Regions from separate parts of the Novosphingobium kaempferiae genome, predicted to be linked through region 1. Evidence: riboswitches for the same ligand, from Rfam matches in the RefSeq annotation. Region 1 holds a riboswitch; the other holds the start of a gene.
What was found. Region 1 has a riboswitch for cobalamin ahead of LO787_RS25675 (TonB-dependent receptor plug domain-containing protein). Riboswitches for the same ligand answer to the same signal wherever they lie in the genome.
Positions count from the first base shown of each region.

Region 2: another riboswitch for cobalamin. It lies ahead of LO787_RS04980 (TonB-dependent receptor domain-containing protein); the one in region 1 lies ahead of LO787_RS25675 (TonB-dependent receptor plug domain-containing protein).

Region 1 is NZ_CP089301.1:5,620,200-5,626,128, forward strand. It holds gene LO787_RS25670 (cobyrinic acid a,c-diamide synthase CobB) at 1-1,013, opposite strand, end outside; cobalamin riboswitch at 1,088-1,279, shown strand; gene LO787_RS25675 (TonB-dependent receptor plug domain-containing protein) at 1,447-3,414, shown strand; gene LO787_RS25680 (DUF1636 domain-containing protein) at 3,734-4,141, shown strand; gene cobT (nicotinate-nucleotide--dimethylbenzimidazole phosphoribosyltransferase) at 4,138-5,154, shown strand; gene LO787_RS25690 (histidine phosphatase family protein) at 5,151-5,711, shown strand; gene LO787_RS25695 (adenosylcobinamide-GDP ribazoletransferase) at 5,866-5,929, shown strand, end outside.
Region 2 is NZ_CP089301.1:1,078,434-1,084,362, reverse strand. It holds gene mdh (malate dehydrogenase) at 1-727, opposite strand, end outside; gene LO787_RS04990 (hypothetical protein) at 1,456-1,797, opposite strand; gene LO787_RS04985 (cell wall hydrolase) at 1,967-3,139, opposite strand; cobalamin riboswitch at 3,311-3,504, shown strand; gene LO787_RS04980 (TonB-dependent receptor domain-containing protein) at 3,629-5,425, shown strand; gene LO787_RS04975 (hypothetical protein) at 5,479-5,637, opposite strand; gene LO787_RS04970 (septal ring lytic transglycosylase RlpA family protein) at 5,698-5,929, opposite strand, start outside.

The DNA.
Region 1 (5,929 bases):
CTCCCTTGGCGGTCAGTCAGGTAAGCGCAGGTATAGAGCATCCCCCCGCACTCGGCGAGAATCGCCTTGCCCTGCGCGTGATGCGCACGGATCGCCGCCAGCATCGGCGTGTTGGCCGCCAGCCGGTCGAGGTGCAGTTCGGGATAGCCGCCCGGCAGCCATAGCGCATCACATTCGGGTAGTTCGGCGTCGTACAGGGGCGAGAAGAACGCGAGGCTCGCGCCCGCCCGTTCCAGCCATTCGAGGTTGGCGCGGTAGATGAAGGCGAACGCCTCATCCCGCGCGATGGCGATGCGTCGCCCCGATAGATCAGCGCCGATTTCCGCCGTTCCCGGCGCAAAATCGACCGGCGTTGGCAAGTGCAGCACGGTATCCGGCAACAGCGCGGCGGCACGGTCCAGCCGCTCGTCGAGGTTAGCCACTTCCGACGCCTGCACCAGACCGAGGTGTCGCTCGGGCAGCGTCACCCCCGCCTCGCGCGGCAGATGGCCCAGCCATTTCACCGTGGACGGCACGCCCGCCTCCAGCAGTTCCGCATGCCGCGCGGAGCCGACGCGGTTGGCGATGACGGCATGGAGATCGACGCCTTCCCGGTACGTCGCAAGGCCATGGACCAGCGCGCCGAAAGTCTGCGCCATGGCCGAACCGTCCACCACCGCCAGCACCGGAAGCGCGAATTTCCGCGCCAGATCGGCCGCGCTGGGGGTGCCGTCATATAGGCCCATCGCCCCTTCGACGAGGATCAGGTCGGCCTCCAGTGCGGCTTCATGGAGCAGCGCGCGGCACTGCGCCTCGCCGCACATGAACAGGTCGAGCTGGTGGACCGGAGCGCCGCTGGCGACTTCGAGCACCATCGGATCGAGGAAATCCGGGCCGCACTTGAACACCCTGACCCGGCGTCCGGCGTTGCGGTGGCGGCGGGCGAGGGCGGCCGTCACCAGCGTCTTGCCTTGCCCCGAGGATGGCGCGGTGACGAGGAGGGCGGGACAGGATGCTGTGGCGATATCGGTCATTTCCCGCGCGGACCTATGGTTTCCGGCAGGTCGGCGCAAGCTTTGGGCTCTTGCAAGGGGCATCACCGCACGATAGTTGCCCCCTCGCGACAGGTTCCCCGCGAGGGGATCAAAAGGGAACGCGGGTGTAATGCCCGGGCTGCCCCTGCAACTGTAAGCGGAAGAGCCGTTCGCCACATGCCATTGGGGGTGCAAACCCCTGAGAAGGCGGCGAAAACCGGTGTTGACCCGTGAGCCAGGAGACCTGCCCGTCGCAGTCGTTCTTCGACCGGACAGGGTGTGCCGGGCGAACGGGGGAAGCCATTCCTCGCGCAACGACAGCCATCGCTCCGGCGGCCCGACGGGCATGCGGGAGGCGTCGCGCTGTCCGTCTGCGCCCGCCCACCCCTCGCATTCCGACAGGCCGACGGAGCACCGCCGTCCGCATGAAGGAATGCAAGTGAAACAGTATCTTACCTCTACCGCAGCCACCCTCGCGCTGCTCTTTTCGGCCAATCCGGCCCAAGCACTGAACGGCACCGAGGCCGCACCGAACGTCCCTGAAGGCGCACCGGAGGCCACCGACAACATCCTCGTCAGTGCGCTGCGCACCCCGGTCGCGGTGGAGCGCGTTTCCGCCACCGTCACCGTGCTCGACGAGTCCGCGATCGTCGCCCTGCAGCCGATCGCGCTCACCGATGCGCTGCTGCGCACCCCCGGCGTCTCGATGTCGCGCAACGGTGGCTACGGCACCACGACCTCGCTGCGCATCCGCGGCGCGGACTCGGGCGAGACCGTCATGGTGATCGACGGCATGCGCCTGTCGGACCCGTCCGCGACGGCAGGCGGTTACGGCTTCTCCAACCTCCTGCTCGACGATGTGGACCGCATCGAGATCCTGGGCGGGCCGCAGTCGATCCTGTGGGGCAGCGACGCGACCGGCGGCGTCGTCAACGTGCGCACCCGCCGCCCGACCGCGCCGCTCGAAGGCAGCTTCGCAGTGGAGGCGGGCACGCACGACACCATCTCCGCCCGCGCCGGGGTGGGCGGCTCGTCCGACCTCATCGACTGGCGCCTGTCCGCCTCGCGCTTCACCACCGACGGCATCTCGGCCCGGTCGAACGGAACCGAGGATGACGGTTTCCAGCGCAGCGCCGCCAGCGGCACCGTGACCCTGCGCGTCGCCCCCGGCGTCAGCGTCGATCTGCGTGGCTACTGGGCCGATGCGACCAACGATTTCGACGGCACTTCGGGCGACACCCTCGCCTACGGCAAGACGAAGGAGTGGTCGGGCTACGCGGGCGTCAACTTCGCGCTGCTGGACGGCAGGCTGGTGAACCGCATCGCCGTGCTCCAGAACGAGACCGACCGCGAGAACTACGACCCCACCCGCTCGATCCGCCAGATCACCTTCGACGCGCACGGCCGCCTGCGCCGCTACGAGTACCAGGGCACGCTGACGCTGAACGACGCGGTGCAGGCCGTGTTCGGGGCCGAGCGCGAGGAGCAGCGGATGACCACCGCATCCCCCGCCAACAACGCCGCCCCTTATGCGCTGAAGCCCTATGCGGTGGACATGGACAGCCTCTACGCCGAACTGCGCGTGACGCCGCTGCGTGGCCTCACCCTCGACGGCGGGGCGCGCTACGATCACCAGTCGCGCTTCGGCGGGCAGACGGTGTGGAGCGCGGGCGCGGCCTATACCCCGAACGAGGGCGCGACCGTGCTGCGCGCCAGCTACGACGAGGGCTTCAAGGCGCCCTCGCTCTACCAGATGTACTCGATCTACGGCACCGCCGGGCTCGCCCCGCAGAAGGCCAAGGGTTGGGAACTGGGCGCCGAGCAGAACTTCGGCAAGGCGCTGCGCTTGTCCGCCACCTGGTTCGAGCGCGATACCGACAACCTGATCGACTTCGCCTATTGCCCCACCAGAGGCACGCTGCCCGCCGAGTGCTACATCCCCGGCACCACCACCAGCCGCTTCGGCTATTATGCCAACGTCAAGGCGGCGACCGCGCGCGGCCTCGAACTCGCCGGATCGGCGCGCCTCGGCGTCCTCTTCGCCGAGGGCAACTACAGCTGGACCAAGGCCGAGGACCGCACCGAAGGCGCCGCCACCTACGGCCGCCAGCTCCAGCGGGTGCCGCGCCACATGGCCAATGCCGAAGCGGGCGTCGATCTGCCGCAAGGGCTTCGCGCCAGCGTCGCCGCGCGCTACTCGGGCAGGACGTTCAACGCCGCCACCGGCACCGCAACCTTGCCCGACTACTGGCTGATCGACCTGCGCGCCCAGATGCGCATCAAGGAGAACCTCATGCTGCAAGGCCGCGTCGAGAACCTGACCGACAAGGACTACGAGACGGCGGCGGGTTATTCCGCGCTGGGTCGCACCGTCTACGTCGGCGTGCGCAGCCGGTTCTGATGCAAGGGGTGTCCTTCCCCGCCGTTCATCATGACCGGCGCCCAGCGGCCATGGATTGCCGCGGCCCTGCGGGCCTCGCAATGACGAGCTTGGAGGCGGACACCTCCCGTCCCAAACCCCCGTCGCCCCTGCGAAGGCAGGGGCCCATCGCCCTTCTCGCCGCGACACCTTGCTCACCGCGAGGCGGCAAGCCCGGATGGATCCCTGCCTTCGCAGGGATGACGGGCAGTAGGGACAGGGCACCTCGTCATTGCGAGCGCAGCGAAGCAATCCACGGCGCACATCGCGGCACAAAGCAGGCCCGAACGGAGATCCCACCATGCTGACCCCCGTCACCCCCGGCCCCTCGGTGGTCGTGTGCAACACCTGCCGCCTCAGCGCCGACGAGCGCGAGGACGGCGAGGGCCAGCGCGGCGGCGCGCTGCTCGAAGCGGCGATGCGCGCGGTGCAGGATGCCGACCCGACGCTTCGGGGCGTCGAGGTCCAGTCCATGCCCTGCCTCTTCGCCTGTTCGCGCCACTGCACCGTCCACATCCGCGCGCCGGGCAAGGTCGGCTACGTGCTGGGCGACTTCACCCCGGACGAGCATGCCGCCCGCGCCATCCTCGAATATGCCGCGCGCCATGCGGAAAGCGAGCATGGCCGCGTGCCCTTCCGCGAATGGCCGCAAGGCGTGAAGGGCCATTTCATCACCCGCACCCCGCCGGAAGGCTACGTCTGCACATGATCCGTTTCGCCGATCCCGCCGCCTTCGCCGCCGCGCTCGCCACCCTGCCGCAGCCCGACGTTGAGGCGCGCGCCGCCGCGCTCAGCCGCCAGTCGCGCCTCACCAAGCCCACCGGCGCGCTCGGTCGGCTGGAGGACATCGCGGTGTTCATGGCGGGCTGGCAGGAACATGAGCGCCCCGTCGCGGACCCGGTGCAGGCGGTGGTCTTCGCCGGCAACCACGGCGTCACCGCGCAGGGCGTCAGCGCCTATCCCCCCGAAGTGACCGTGCAGATGGTCGCCAATTTCGAGGCGGGCGGCGCAGCGATCAACGCGCTTACCCGCGCCTGCGCGGTGCGGCTGTCGGTGGTGGCGCTCGACCTCGACCGGCCGACCGGCGACATCACGCTGGAACCGGCGATGAGCGAGGCGGAGTGCCTCGACGCGCTGAACCGGGGCGCGGCGGCGCTCGATGCAGACACGCGGCTGCTGCTGGTGGGCGAGATGGGCATCGGCAACACCACGCCCGCCGCGGCCCTCTGCGCACAAGTGCTCGGCGGCGCGGCCCACGACTGGGCCGGGCGCGGCACCGGGATCGACGACCACGGCCTTACGCGCAAGGAAACGGCGGTGGAGGCCGCGCTGGCACTCCACGGCGCGCACTGCGGCTCCGCCTTCGAGACGCTGCGCCGCCTTGGCGGGCGGGAGATCGCGGCGATGGCGGGTGCGATCCTTGCCGCGCGGCTGCGCAAGGTGCCGGTGCTGCTCGACGGGTTCATCGCCAGCGCCGCCATCGCGCCGCTGGTGCGCGACAATGCGCGCTTCACCGACCACTGCATCGCCGCCCACTGCTCAGCCGAGGCAGGCCATGCGCGGCTGCTCGACCGGCTGGGGCTGGAGCCGCTGCTGAACCTCGGCCTCAGGCTTGGCGAAGGAACCGGCGCGGCGCTGGCAGTGCCGATCGTGCGCGCGGCGCTGGCGGCCCACGGCGAGATGGCGACGTTCGAGGAAGCGGCGGTCGCCAACCCGGCATGAGTGGCTTTACCCTCCACCTGATGCGCCACGGCGCGCCGCAGCGACCCGGCCTGCTGCTGGGCCACCGCGACGAGCCCGCGCTGCCGTCCGAGACGGCGAAGTGCGTGGCGCGGGCGGAGGGGCTGGCGTTCGACTCCGTGGTGTCTTCCGATCTGGGACGCACGCTCGATCCGGCGCGGCAGGTGGCGGCGGCGCGGGATGTTGCGCATCGCGTGGACGCCGACTGGCGCGAACTCGACTTCGGCGCATGGACTGGCCTTGCCGCCGCCGAAGTCGATCCAGCCGCCTACGCGCGATTCTGGGACGATCCCGACGCCCACGCCCCGCCCGGCGGCGAGACATGGTCCGCCCTCAAGACCCGCGTGGCGCTGGCGCTTGGGCGGATCGAGGGCGATACGCTCGTCGTCACGCACGCCGGTGCGATGCGGGCGGCGCTTTCGGTGCTGTTCCACATGGAACACCGGCAGGTCTGGGCCTTCGACCTCCCTTACGCCAGCGTCCTCACCCTGCGCGTGTGGCCGGACGAAGCCGCGCAGATCACGGGGCTGATAGCATGACTTGGATTGCATCCCCCCGTCATCCCGGACTTGATCCGGGACCGTGGGCCGTCTTTAGGCGCACGCATGCGTCGGGGCACGCCCGGCACGGTGGGCTGTTCACGGCCCACGGTCCCGTGTCGAGCCCGGGACGACGCCAGGGGGGAGCCCGCCTGTGAAAGGCCTGATCCTCGCCCTGCAATTCCTCACCCGCCTGCCGCTGCCTCCGGTGAAGGCCG
Region 2 (5,929 bases), 1.2 Mb from region 1:
CCATGGCAATGCCCGAGGCGGCAGGCGCGTAGAACGCCGAGCCGGTCTTGAGCAGGCCGACGATCTCGCCGCCGCCCGAACGGGTGCGCTGCACGATCGCGTCGATCTTTTCCTGGGTGGTGCGGCCCTGCTTGATGAGGTCCGGAACCGGGATGCCGTTGACGGTCGAGTACTGCACGACCGGCACCATGGTGTCGCCGTGGCCGCCGAGCACGAAGGTGTTCACGTCGCGGATCGAGACGCCGAATTCCCAGGCGAGGAAGGTCGAGAAGCGCGCCGAGTCCAGAACGCCGGCCATGCCGACGACCTTGTTGTGCGGGAGCCCTGAGAATTCACGCAGCGCCCAGACCATCGCGTCGAGCGGGTTGGTGATGCAGATCACGAAAGCGTCGGGTGCGTTGGCGGCGATGCCTTCGCCGACCGACTTCATCACCTTGAGGTTGATGCCGAGCAGGTCGTCGCGGCTCATGCCGGGCTTGCGGGCGACACCGGCGGTGACGATGATGACGTCGGCGCCGGCGATGTCGGCATAGTCGTTGGTGCCGGTGATGCTGGCGTCGAAGCCTTCGACCGGGCCGCACTGCGAGAGGTCGAGAGCCTTGCCCTGCGGGAGACCTTCGGCGACGTCGAACAGGACGATGTCGCCCAGTTCCTTCTGCGCCGCGAGGTGGGCCAGCGTGCCGCCGATGTTGCCGGCGCCGATAAGGGCAATCTTCTTACGAGCCATGATCCGTTCGTGTCCTTCCCGAGGGCGGGATTTTCCGGACTTCAAGGCGGCCTGCGCTAATCCCGCAAATGGCAGGTGCCGGTGTTTGCGAACGCGGCCCTACGCCCCTTGGCAGGCCATTGCAACCGCCAAAGGGTCTATTCGGCCCTCTTTTATTTGATAATAGTTCGCAATTGCAACAGGCTAGGTAAATTGGCGGAAATTAGCCGCTTTGTTCACCTGTCGGCAATGTTTCGAAAGGTCCGGCGCGGTCATTCGAAGGTATCGGTCGCCCTTGTGACGGGCGCAAGTCCCTTGTGTGCGACTCGTCGGAACGCGAGCACGGTCTGGGTCGGCGAATCCGGGTGGGGTGGATGTGGGGAGTGGGAAACGGCGACGGCGGATCGGCCGGTGGATAGGCCTCCTCGGCTCGTCCCATTGCGATCAGCCCGCCCATCTCGTCATCGCCTATCCCTTGTCGTCATTGCGAGCGAAGCGAAGCAATCCAGCGCAGCCCGCGCCGCGCAGGATTGCCGCGCGGCTTCCCCGCTCGCAATGACGAGGGGGCGAAGCGCACCCGCTCTGCCGTGGTGCCGCTTGCCTCGTATCCCTACTCGTCATTCCCGCGAAGGCGGGAACCCATCTCCCGAGGGTGCCTATCGAGCAGGCATGAGTTGGATCCCCGCCTCGGCGGGGATGACGTCTATAGGGGGAGTAATTAAAGGTTGGGCAGCGACCCGCCCCGGCCCTCAGCCGCGAAGGCGGTGCGCCACGGCGACGGCCATGCGGCGGTCGAGATGGCCGCAGATCCCCAGCCAGCGCGTGCGCGCGGGCACGTCGCCGCGCTCATGGGCGGCTTCGGCCTCGATGCGCGCGCGGTCGGCGGCCGAAAGGCCGTGACGGGCGAAGTGCATGAGTGCCTCGGCGATCCCGGCATCCATTGCGATGTTCGGGCTGTTCGATACGGCGCAGAGCATGGGCCGCGTGCGAGCAGCGTTGTCGTTGGCGGCGTCGAGAGGGGCGCCGGTGCAGAGCACTCCGGCAATGGCCGGCATCGTCCCGTTCATGGCGGCGGCGAAGCGGATGGTCATGGGCGCGGGATCTCTCTTTAGTATCTGATGTCGACGGATAGACCGTCTAGCCCGGAAGGCACTAAGCCATCATGCAAGGACTTGGTTTCCCAAGTCTTGACGATACCCCTTAGGGAGAACCCCGTGGGTGTTCCGCTGCAATCGATTTAGGTTATCGAGCGGGGGGAGTTCAGTTCGAGGGGCTGGCGATCCAGCGGCCGGAGTTGGCGTACTCGGCCTTGATCCCCTGAGATCCGGGGAGGTTCTGCGCCTTGTAGAGCGCTTCCCCGCCGCGCGCCTGCACTTCGGTGGAGTAGGCGGGGGCGGGCGTGGCCGCGGCGACCGGTTGCGCGGCGGCAGGCTCCGCCTTGGCGGGCTGGGCGAGGCCGAAGGCGCGCTGCACCGCCAGCGGATCGAGCGCGGCGGCAGCAGCGGCGGTGTCGGCGCTGTCGTCGTGACGGTGCGGTGCGGCAAGCGGCTCGCCGCCGAGGTAGGCGAAGCGGAACGTCGCCGCGCTGCCAGCTGCGCCCCGGAATGCGTAAAAGCGGTGCGCGCCGATGGTGCTCAGGTACTGCAGGCTCGGTGCCCAGTAGGGATTCACCTGGACGGTATGGTAATGCGTGGCGAGGCCGACCGGCGCATAGACGTACCCGGCCAGCGCCGCGCGGGCGACGTTCTCCGCCCGCTCCCAGAACATGCGCTGCGGGTGGCGGGCAAGCGATCCGTCGCAGGTGAACGAGAACTGGCAGCCGGTCGATCGCTCCGAGCCCTGATAGACCACGCCGCACACGGTCTTGGGATAGGCAGGGTGCGCGACGCGGTTGAGCACGACCTGTGCCACCGCGCGCTGCCCGGCGTCGGGCTCGCTCGCCGCTTCGTAATAGATCGCGGCGGTCATGCACTGGAGCGCGCGGGTACGGTCGACGCCGGAATTGTCGACATAGAGCGGCCGCGCGGTGGGGAGCGGGCCGGACACGCTGTCGTCGGCGTCGGAACGGATGCCCTCGCCGACCTGAAGCGGGCGGACCTCGGTGTCGAGGTAGTAGAAGGCCGATCCGGGAAAACTGGCGCCGCTCTGCTCGAACGGCATGGGCAGCGGCCCGCTTTCGGCCTGCGTGGCGTCGGCGATGGCGAAGCTGTCCCATCCCTCGGGCGCGGCGAAGGCGGGCAGCGCGACGGCGGCGAGCGCGGTCACGCCGAAGGTCCAGCGGCGGCGAAGCACGACGGGTCGATGGCCGACGCCGCGCGAACGGCGCGGGTAGCGGGCGACGAAATCGCGGGGACGCTCGAAGTGCTCCTCTCCCGAATCCACCGGGCGCGCCAATGCGGCGTCGGTTCCGGCAGGGGAGGGTTCAGGCGCCACTAGGTTCCTTTCAGTGCATCTGTGCAAGATCGCCGTAACCCGCCTTTTCCTGCGGCGCACGGCGTCTTTCGCGGCCGTCCCGTTGCGGCACAGCAACGCCCTCTACGCCTAATGACTTAAGAAATTGGGTGAGTCGCGGCGGCGCTTGCCAAGCCCGAAAGCCGCGGTTATCCGCGCCTTCACGTCATGGGTTGCCCGCAAGGGCCTAAGAGGGAAGTCGGCTGCGAATGCCGGCGCTGCCCCCGCAACTGTGACCGGGGAGGCCCCCTCCACCAAGCCACTGGCTCCGCGAAAAGCGGGCCGGGAAGGCGAAGGCGGGCCGACGATCCGGGAGCCAGGAGACCTGCCCGTTGACGGTCGTTCCGCAGCCGGACGGGGTGTTCCGGATGCAGCGAGTGTGACGCGTCGGAAGGAAGACGCGCACGCCTCCGCCACGAACGGCAAAGACGTTCAAGGTTCGGAGGAAGTGCTATGAAGTATCTGTTTTTGTTGAGTTCCGCGTTTGTGCTGAGCACGCCTGCGATGGCGGAGGCGGACGAGCAGATCGTCGTCACCGCCACTCGCGAGCCGACCCCGATCACGCAGGTAGGCCAGTCCGTCAGCGTCGTCACCCGCGACGAGATCGAGCGCGTCCAGGCGACCACCGCAACCGACGTTCTGTCCCGCATTCCCGGCGTTTCGACCGTCCAGTCCGGCGGTTTCGGCCAGCCTTCCAGCGTCTTCGTGCGCGGTGCGGAGAACGCGCAGAGCCTCGTCCTGATCGACGGCGTGCGCATCAACGACCCCGGCGACGTCGGCGGCGGCTTCGATTTCGGCGCGCTGCCCATCCGCCAGTTCGACCGCGTCGAGGTCGTGCGCGGATCCTCGGGCGTGCTGTGGGGCAGCCGCGCCATCGGCGGCGTCATCAACTTCATCACCGCCCGACCGACCGAGGAATGGACCGCGCGCGGCCAGGCCGAATACGGCTGGCGCGACCGCAGGCAGGCGAGCGTCTCTGCGGCCGGTCTGGTCGGCCCGGTGGGCCTGACGCTGGGCGGAAACTGGCTGAAAGGCGACGGTTTCTCCGCCTTCAACGAACGCCGCGGCGCTACCGAGAAGGACGGCTTCGAGAGCAAGAGCGCCAACGCGCGCGCCTCGATCGAGTTCGCGCCGGGACTGTCGGCGGACGCCGGCGGGTTCTACACCAAGGCGAACTACGACTACGACAACACGGGCGCAGATGCGCTCAACCTGGGCATGAAGCGCGATACGCTGGGCTATGCGAACCTGCGTTACGCTGGCCTCGACGGCCGGTTGAACGCGCGGATCGGCTATGGCCTGAACGACACCCGCCGCATTTCCGATGACGCGGTGTTCGGCCCCTACACCACCAATGGCCGCACCGAGCGGTTCGAAGGCCAGATCAGCTTCGCGCCGGTCGAGATGGCCTCGATCCTCGTCGGCGGCGAGACCGAGAAGCAGAAGTTCGACGACAATTACGGATCGAAGGACTCGACCAGCATCGACAGCCTGTTCGGCAACCTGACACTGCATCCGCTTGCCGGGCTCACCCTGAACGGCGGTGTGCGTTACGACGACAATTCGGACTTCGGGCACAAGACGACCCTGGCCGCCAATGGCGCGTGGGTCATCGGCACCGGCGTCGATGCGCCCGTTTTGCGCGCCAGCTACGGCGAGGGTTTCAAGGCGCCCTCGCTCTACCAGCTCTACACCAACGCAGGCTTCCGGGCGCTCGATCCGGAGACTTCCAAGAGCTGGGATGTCGGGCTTGAGCAGCCGTTTGCCGAGGGCACGGGCCGTTTCACGCTGACCTATTTCGACCGCAAGACCCGCAACCTGATCGACTACGACCTGGCGAACTGGAACTACTACAACGTAGGTCGCGCGCGCGCCAAGGGCGTCGAGCTGGGCATGCAGGTGACGAACTGGCAGGGCTTCGACGTCAACCTCGCCTACACGTATCTCCACGCCACGAACGAGATCACCGGTGCGCTTCTGGCCCGTCGGCCGAAGAGCAACCTGTATGCGAGCATCGACAAGGTCTGGGAACTTGGCCTCAAGCTGGGCGCGGACCTGAGGGTCGGCGGCGGTCGTTATGACGATACGGCCAACACCCAGTACGTGGGCGGCAATGTCGTCGTCGGACTGCGCAGTGCGTTCGCGGTGACCGACAACGTTGAAATCTACGGGCGGGTCGAAAACCTGTTCGACGAGCACTACGAAGTGGTACGGACTTACGGCACCCCCGGCCGATCCGCTTATGCGGGTATCCGCGTCAAGATGTGAGAACAGGAACGGCGCCGCTTTTCAAGGCGGCGCCGTTTCGGCCTTTCAGCGGCTTAGCTCGCTACGAAGCGCCCCTTTGACCATACGCGCATCGGCTCTTCGCGCCTGTCGGCTTCGCGGCGATGCTCATCGCGCTGGCGGTCGAAAATGAGCGATCCGGTCTCCCGCGCGAAGCGGCTGCGGCGGAAGGGAATTTCGGCTCCGATGGTCATGATCTCTCTCCTACTGGAGAGGCAACGCCGAAAAGCAGGTCTGGGTTCCCGGACGCGTGCCTAGCGCGTACCCACGCCGCGTGCGAACTGATCCTGCAGGTTCGACAGCGTGCGTGGCGGGACGGACGGCAGCGAACGAGCGGGTTTTCCCTTGCGCAGAGCGGCCCGGTCCTTCTCTGCAGGCTCGACTACGCGGACACGCACTGCCGCCTTGCCCTGCGTGCGCATGCCGAGAAGTTCGGCAGCGCCGCGCGAGAGATCGATGATCCGCGCGCTTTCGCCGAATGGGCCG